DNA from 2 places in the Beggiatoa alba B18LD genome. Region 1 is predicted to be linked to the other one. Evidence: predicted binding sites of a transcription regulator. Region 1 holds the regulator's gene; the other holds the start of a gene.
The links. The regulator HrcA, encoded in region 1, represses chaperone genes, less so after heat shock. The targets are predictions, from matches to a motif close to TTAGCACTCNNNNNNNNNGAGTGCTAA.
Positions count from the first base shown of each region.

Region 1 (3,428 bases):
CGTATGGCAATGCGGGCTTTATGCGGGAACAAGTCTGTACGTATATGTGTCCTTATGCGCGTTTCCAGAGTGCGATGTTTGATAAAGACACGTTAATCATTGCTTATGATACAAATCGCGGTGAGCCACGTGGGTCGCGGAAGAAAGGCGAGGATTATCAGGCTAAAAATTTAGGGGAGTGCATCAACTGTACGATGTGCGTGCAAGTCTGTCCGACGGGTATCGATATTCGGGATGGCTTGCAATATCAATGCATTGGCTGTTCTGCCTGTATTGATGTTTGCGATGATGTGATGGATAAAATGGACTATCCAAAAGGTTTAATCCGTTATACGACAGATAATGCGATGAATGGTAAGCCGACACATATCTTCAGACCCCGTGTGTTTATTTATGGCACGTTATTAATTATTCTGTTTGGATTATTAATTTATTCCATTTCCATCCGCCAACCGTTACAACTGGATGTGATTCGTGACCGTAATGTTTTATATCGTGAAAATAACGAAGGCTTAATTCAAAACGTGTATATTTTGAAAGTTATCAATAAAGATGTACATCCGCATGTATATGAAATTACGGTGACTGGCTTAAAGGATGCGCAGTTTGAAACGGACAAAGCGGTGATTGAGGTAGAAAGTGGGTCTGTTTTAGATTTACCTGCTCGCGTCAATGTTGAGCGTGCTAACATTCCTGCACAAAGTAACGAGATTGAATTTACCATGACGGCAAAAGATAACCCTGAATGGAAAGTGACAGAAGATGCTCGCTTTTTAGGGCCGATTCAGTTACCCCGTTAATTGTCCACGAAAGGCACGAAAAACACGAAAAAAAGTAGTGTTCGTGCCTTTCGTGTTTTTCGTGGATATTACTCCCTAAAAAACGATAATAACTTGCCTATTGAAGTTGTAAGCTTTACCCTTACTTTTTTAACTATCATTAAAAAAGTATAGGGGTTTTCCCTTACCATAAAATCACAAACAACAAGCAAATTCAACTAGATAAGTTATTAACATCATGTTAAAGGCTACGCATGAGCAGATTAACGAGCGTGCACAACGACTCTTAAAAATCTTGATTGACCGTTATATTCGAGACGGTCAACCCGTCGGCTCTCGCACGTTATCCAAAGAAAGCGACTTAGATTTAAGCCCCGCAACCATTCGCAATGTGATGGCTGATTTAGAAGAAATGGGCTTAATTTTTTCGCCACATACCTCTGCAGGACGAATTCCAACCGTTCGCGGTTATCGCGTTTTCGTCGACAGCTTATTACAAGTTAAACAACTCAGTAACGATGAAGAAAGTCTATTAAGACGAATGTTCCGCAATGATGCAATAAGTTTTGATAATCAACGCTTGTTCGAAAAAGCCTCGAATCTCCTCTCTGAAGTCACGCATTTAACCAGCGTGATTATGCTCCCCCGTCGTAAAACCCAAGCACTCCGTCACGTCGAATTTTTATCCCTTTCAAAACAACGGGTATTGGCTATTCTCGTTATTAATGAACATGAAGTTCAAAATCGAATTATTCACACCAGTCGCGCTTATAGCTCCACAGAATTAGAACACGCCGCCAATTATTTAAATGCCGCCTTTGCTGGTAAAGATATTCACCGCGTGCGTCAAGATTTAGTCGGCGAAATGCGCAAAGCTCGCCAAGACTTAGATAATTTAATGGAAACTGCCCTCGAAATGGCAGATAAAACTTTTACCAATCAAGAAGAAGATAAACCCGATTTTGTCGTTGCAGGGCAAACCCATTTAATGGATATTGCTGAACTGTCAACCAATATCGACAAACTTCGCCACTTATTCAGCGCATTTAATCAAAAATGCGATATTCTCCATCTTTTAGACCAAGCCATTAATGCACAGGGAATTCAAATTTTTATCGGTGAAGAATCAGGTTACGAAGTTTTCGACGACTGCAGCGTGATTACCTCACCTTATAAAGTAGATGGCTCTGTCATTGGTGTGTTAGGTGTCATTGGCCCTACCCGCATGGCGTATGAGCGCGTCATCCCCATTGTCGACTTAACAGCAAAACTGCTTAGTTCCGCCTTGAAGTAAACAGATTTATCCCTACTTATTGCGATTAATTACGACTTTTCATGGATTCGGGCGCAATTTATCCTGTACCCGCTACCCCCCTTTTTTTCATGGTTTATTAGCAATAAAAACTTGCTCACTATTTTTGGAGTAACGAATGACAAGCACAGTAAATGACAAGACAACCCCGCCAGAAAATCCAGAAGTTACCAACGCTGTTATTGAAAATGAAGAATTATTAGAAGCCCCAGCCGTTGAGACAGAGTCAACGCCGATTTCAGTAGAAGAGCTTAATCGTCAACTGATTGAGGCAACCCGTAGGGCGGATGAAAATTGGGATGCCTTATTAAGACAAAAAGCCGAATTTGAAAACATGCATAAACGCATGGAACGCGACCTTGAAAATGCACGTAAATATGCCTTAGAAAAATTCGCAACAGAATTACTCCCCATCAAAGACAGTATGGAGTTAGGCATAGAAGCCACAAAGAACGCAGACACGAGCTTAACCACGGTTGCTGAAGGCATGGCATTAACCCTAAAAATGCTAGCCAGCACCTTAGAAAAATTCGGCGTACAAGTAATCGACCCGCAAAACGAGAAGTTTAACCCCCAATTCCACGAAGCGATGGCAATGCAACCTGTGCCCAATGTTGAAGATAATACAGTCCTTTTCGTTCATCAAAAAGGTTATCAATTAAACGAGCGTTTATTACGTCCTGCTCGTGTTGTCGTTGCTAAAACGCCAAAATAACCAAGAAATAGCAAGACTTCATATTGTTATTGGCTTCATCCGCTTTCATAAAAAATGGGCTTAATGGCTTTTTATAAAAAAACGCTTTTTTCTTGAAAAAAAACGCCATGCCCTTATATCGGATAACAGTAAAAAACAATTATTACTCAAAGAATTAACAGGAGATGACAGAATCATGGGTAAAATTATTGGGATTGACTTAGGTACAACTAACTCTTGCGTTGCCGTGATGGAAGGTAAAAGCGTTCGTGTGATTGAAAACAGCGAAGGTGCACGCACAACCCCTTCTATTATCGCTTATGCCGATGATAGCGAAGTTTTAGTTGGACAATCTGCGAAACGTCAAGCAGTTACCAATCCACAAAATACATTATATGCCGTTAAACGCTTAATCGGACGTAAGTTTAAAGACAAAGTCGTACAACGCGATTTAGACATCGTTCCTTACAAAATCATGGAAGCCGACAACGGCGACGCATGGATTGAAGCAAAAGGCAAAAAAATGGCACCGCCTGAAATTTCTGCGCGGGTGTTGATGAAAATGAAAAAAACCGCCGAAGATTATTTAGGCGAAACCGTTAAAGAAGCCGTGATTACCGTCCCCGCTTACTTTAATGACTCC
Region 1 covers NZ_JH600070.1:2,623,933-2,627,360, reverse strand. The annotation lists gene ccoG (cytochrome c oxidase accessory protein CcoG) at 1-800, shown strand, start outside; gene hrcA (heat-inducible transcriptional repressor HrcA) at 1,018-2,073, shown strand; gene grpE (nucleotide exchange factor GrpE) at 2,210-2,806, shown strand; gene dnaK (molecular chaperone DnaK) at 2,982-3,428, shown strand, end outside.

Region 2 (3,428 bases), 100 kb from region 1:
GGTAACTCAGTAATCATCGCTTCTGTGGTAATCATCAGACCTGCGATAGATGCCGCGTGTTGTAAAGCGGAGCGGGTGACTTTGGTCGGGTCAAGAATACCCATTTCAATCATATCGCCGAATTCGTCGCTGGCTGCATTGTAACCGTAGGTTTTATCTTTGCTATCAGCAATTTTATTCAGCACAACAGCAGGTTCACCGCCAGCGTTGGCAACGATTTGGCGTAAAGGTTCTTCCATCGCACGGCGGGCAATGCTGATACCCATGTCTTGGTCGCTGTTTGAGCCTTTCAAGTCTTTGATGGCTTTGTAAGCGCGAATTAAAGCAACGCCACCACCGGGGACGACACCCTCTTCAACAGCAGCGCGGGTTGCGTGTAAGGCATCTTCAACGCGGGCTTTTTTCTCTTTCATTTCAATTTCGGTGGCAGCACCGACTTTAATCACAGCAACCCCACCCGCCAATTTAGCGACGCGCTCTTGTAATTTTTCGCGGTCGTAATCGGAAGATGTTTCAGCGATTTGTTGGCGAATTTGCTCAACACGGGCTTTGATTTCTTTGGCTTGACCAGCACCGTCGATAATGGTGGTGTTGTCTTTGGTGATTTGGATGCGTTTGGCTGTGCCTAAGTCGTTTAAGGTGGCTTTTTCTAAGCTTAAGCCAATTTCTTCGGCAATCACGGTGCCACCTGTGAGAATGGCGATGTCTTGTAACATGGCTTTGCGACGGTCGCCAAATCCAGGGGCTTTGACAGCAGCGACTTTGACAATACCGCGAATGGTGTTGACAACTAATGTGGCTAAGGCTTCGCCTTCTACGTCTTCAGCAACAATGAGTAAAGAACGACCTTGTTTGGCAACGCCTTCTAAAATGGGCAACATTTCACGAATGTTGGAGATTTTTTTGTCATGAATGAGAATTAAGGGGTTTTCTAGTTCAACACTCATGGATTGTTGGTTGTTGACGAAGTAAGGGGATAAATAACCACGGTCAAATTGCATCCCTTCGACAACGTCTAATTCGTTATCTAAGCCTGAACCTTCTTCGACGGTGATAACGCCATCTTTGCCGACTTTGTCCATGGCTTTGGCAATGATTTGTCCAACGGCTTCATCGGCGTTGGCGGAGATAGTGGCGACTTGGGCAATGGCTTTGTTGTCGGTGCAGGGTTTGGAGAGTTTTTTCAGTTCGTCAACGGCGGCAATCACGGCTTTGTCGATACCGCGTTTTAAATCCATCGGGTTCATGCCCGCTGTTACTGCTTTGATGCCTTCGATAAGAATGGCTTGGGCTAACACGGTGGCGGTGGTGGTGCCGTCGCCTGCGATGTCGGAAGTCTTGGAGGCGACTTCTTTGACCATTTGCGCACCCATGTTTTCAAATTTATCTTCTAACTCGACTTCTTTGGCAACGGAAACGCCGTCTTTGGTGATGGTGGGCGCGCCGAAAGATTTATCTAAAACGACGTTGCGTCCTTTAGGACCTAAGGTGACTTTAACGGCGTTAGCGAGGACGTTTACGCCTCTGAGCATGGATTGACGTGCGTCATCGGAAAAATAAACTTGTTTTGCTGCCATGATATTTCCTTAAAATACGGTATGTTGTGATGTATGAATGTTTGCGAATAGATTAAGCGGCTTTGGCGTGTTTCTTTTCTTCTAAAACTGCCATGATGTCGGATTCACGCATAATCACGACTTCTTCATCACCAATTTTGACTTCTGTGCCTGAGTATTTGCCAAACAGGACGATGTCGCCGACTTTGACATCTAACGGACGGACTTTGCCATCTTCTAAGATTTGACCGTTACCAACCGCCAAGACTTTGCCCCGAATGGGTTTTTCTGTCGCGCTGTCAGGGAGGACAATGCCACCTGCTGTTTTGCGTTCTTCTTCTACACGTTTGATAACGACGCGGTCTTGTAAGGGACGGATTTGCATAGTCAATATCTCCTCAATACGAATGACTGTTGTTAGTAATAAAGTAAAACGGATGTGGTGGTGTTTAACTTAGCACTCACCTATAACGAGTGCTAATAATAGGGGAGTTCATTCGAATTTCAAGGGAAAAATTAGTTTTTTGTTTTTCTTTATATTTGACGTTTGCGTCAAGAGTTAGAAAGAAATCAGCCTTTTATTTGTATTATTTTGCTATCAGTTTTATATTGGCGAATTGAAACAATTTGTTAGCAGATTTCTTTCTGTAAAAATCGTTTAATTGTTGGGATTAGCTCTCTTTTTATGGTGAGGTTTTTGCGTAAACTCACGCTGAATTAATGGTAATTCATGGTTTTATAAACCTTAAATGCAGTATGACTTCATGACCGATTCAAGGGATGTATCATGAAAAACGATAGACCATATTTTATTCAAGACCGATATCATCGTTTATTTGGGTTGTTGATAATTTGTGCAATAGTACAAGGTTGTAGCCAACTTCATGGCTGGTTTCAATCCAATTTTGAAGCCTTAAATCCACGCAAAACGGATAAAGGATTATTATTAGTTCTCGAATCGGTTTACTTTATGGCAGATGGAACGGCTTTAACGCCTGAAGCCAGTCGTGTGTTAGATGCATTAGCCGACACGATTAAAAACTCACCTGATAGCAATATCGCCATTGATGGTTATACCGATAGTAGTGGCAATGCAACCTATAATTTGTGGCTATCCAAACAGCGAGCAGAGCAGGTGAAACAAGCCCTTGTTCAACGTGGAATTGAAGCAACACGGATAACGACGGAAGGCTTTGGACAAGCAAGCCCAATTGCAAATAATGCAACGCCTGAAGGACGGCAGAAAAATCGGCGGGTGGAAATTATTATTTTAAATGTTATTGATATTCCAAGAAAAAAAAATGACATGGTTATTACAATATGATGATAGATGATTTTATTTGGCGGGCAGTTTTGGGCGGTATTGGCGTTGCTCTGATTGCGGGGCCATTAGGCTGTTTTGTGGTGTGGCGACGCATGGCGTATTTTGGCGATACCTTGTCACACTCGGCTTTATTAGGCATTGCGTTAGGTATCCTATTTAAAGTTAATTTAAATCTGGGTGTGATGCTGATTTGTTTATTAATTGCCTTATTACTTAGCCTATTGCAACAACAAAAACGCTTAACAACAGATACTTTACTCGGTATTTTATCGCACAGTATGCTATCGCTGGGTTTAGTGGTTGTCGCCTTTATGGATGGCATACGTATTGATTTATATAGTTATTTATTCGGTGATTTATTAGCTGTGACTCAATATGATTTATATTGGATTTATGGCGGTGGGAGCTTGGTTTTACTGGGTTTAGTATGGCTTTGGCAATCGTTATTATCTATCACGATTCATGAAGAGTTGGCAGAAGTCGAGGGCGTGCCTGTGGTGTGGGTGCGCTTGTTTTTGATGTTAATGATAGCGTTAGTGATTGCGGTT
Region 2 covers NZ_JH600070.1:2,523,033-2,526,460, reverse strand. The annotation lists gene groL (chaperonin GroEL) at 1-1,577, opposite strand, end outside; gene groES (co-chaperone GroES) at 1,630-1,941, opposite strand; gene BEGALDRAFT_RS10360 (OmpA family protein) at 2,344-2,880, shown strand; gene znuB (zinc ABC transporter permease subunit ZnuB) at 2,877-3,428, shown strand, end outside.
Region 2: the regulator HrcA is predicted to act here: its motif matches at 2,011-2,037, upstream of groES (co-chaperone GroES).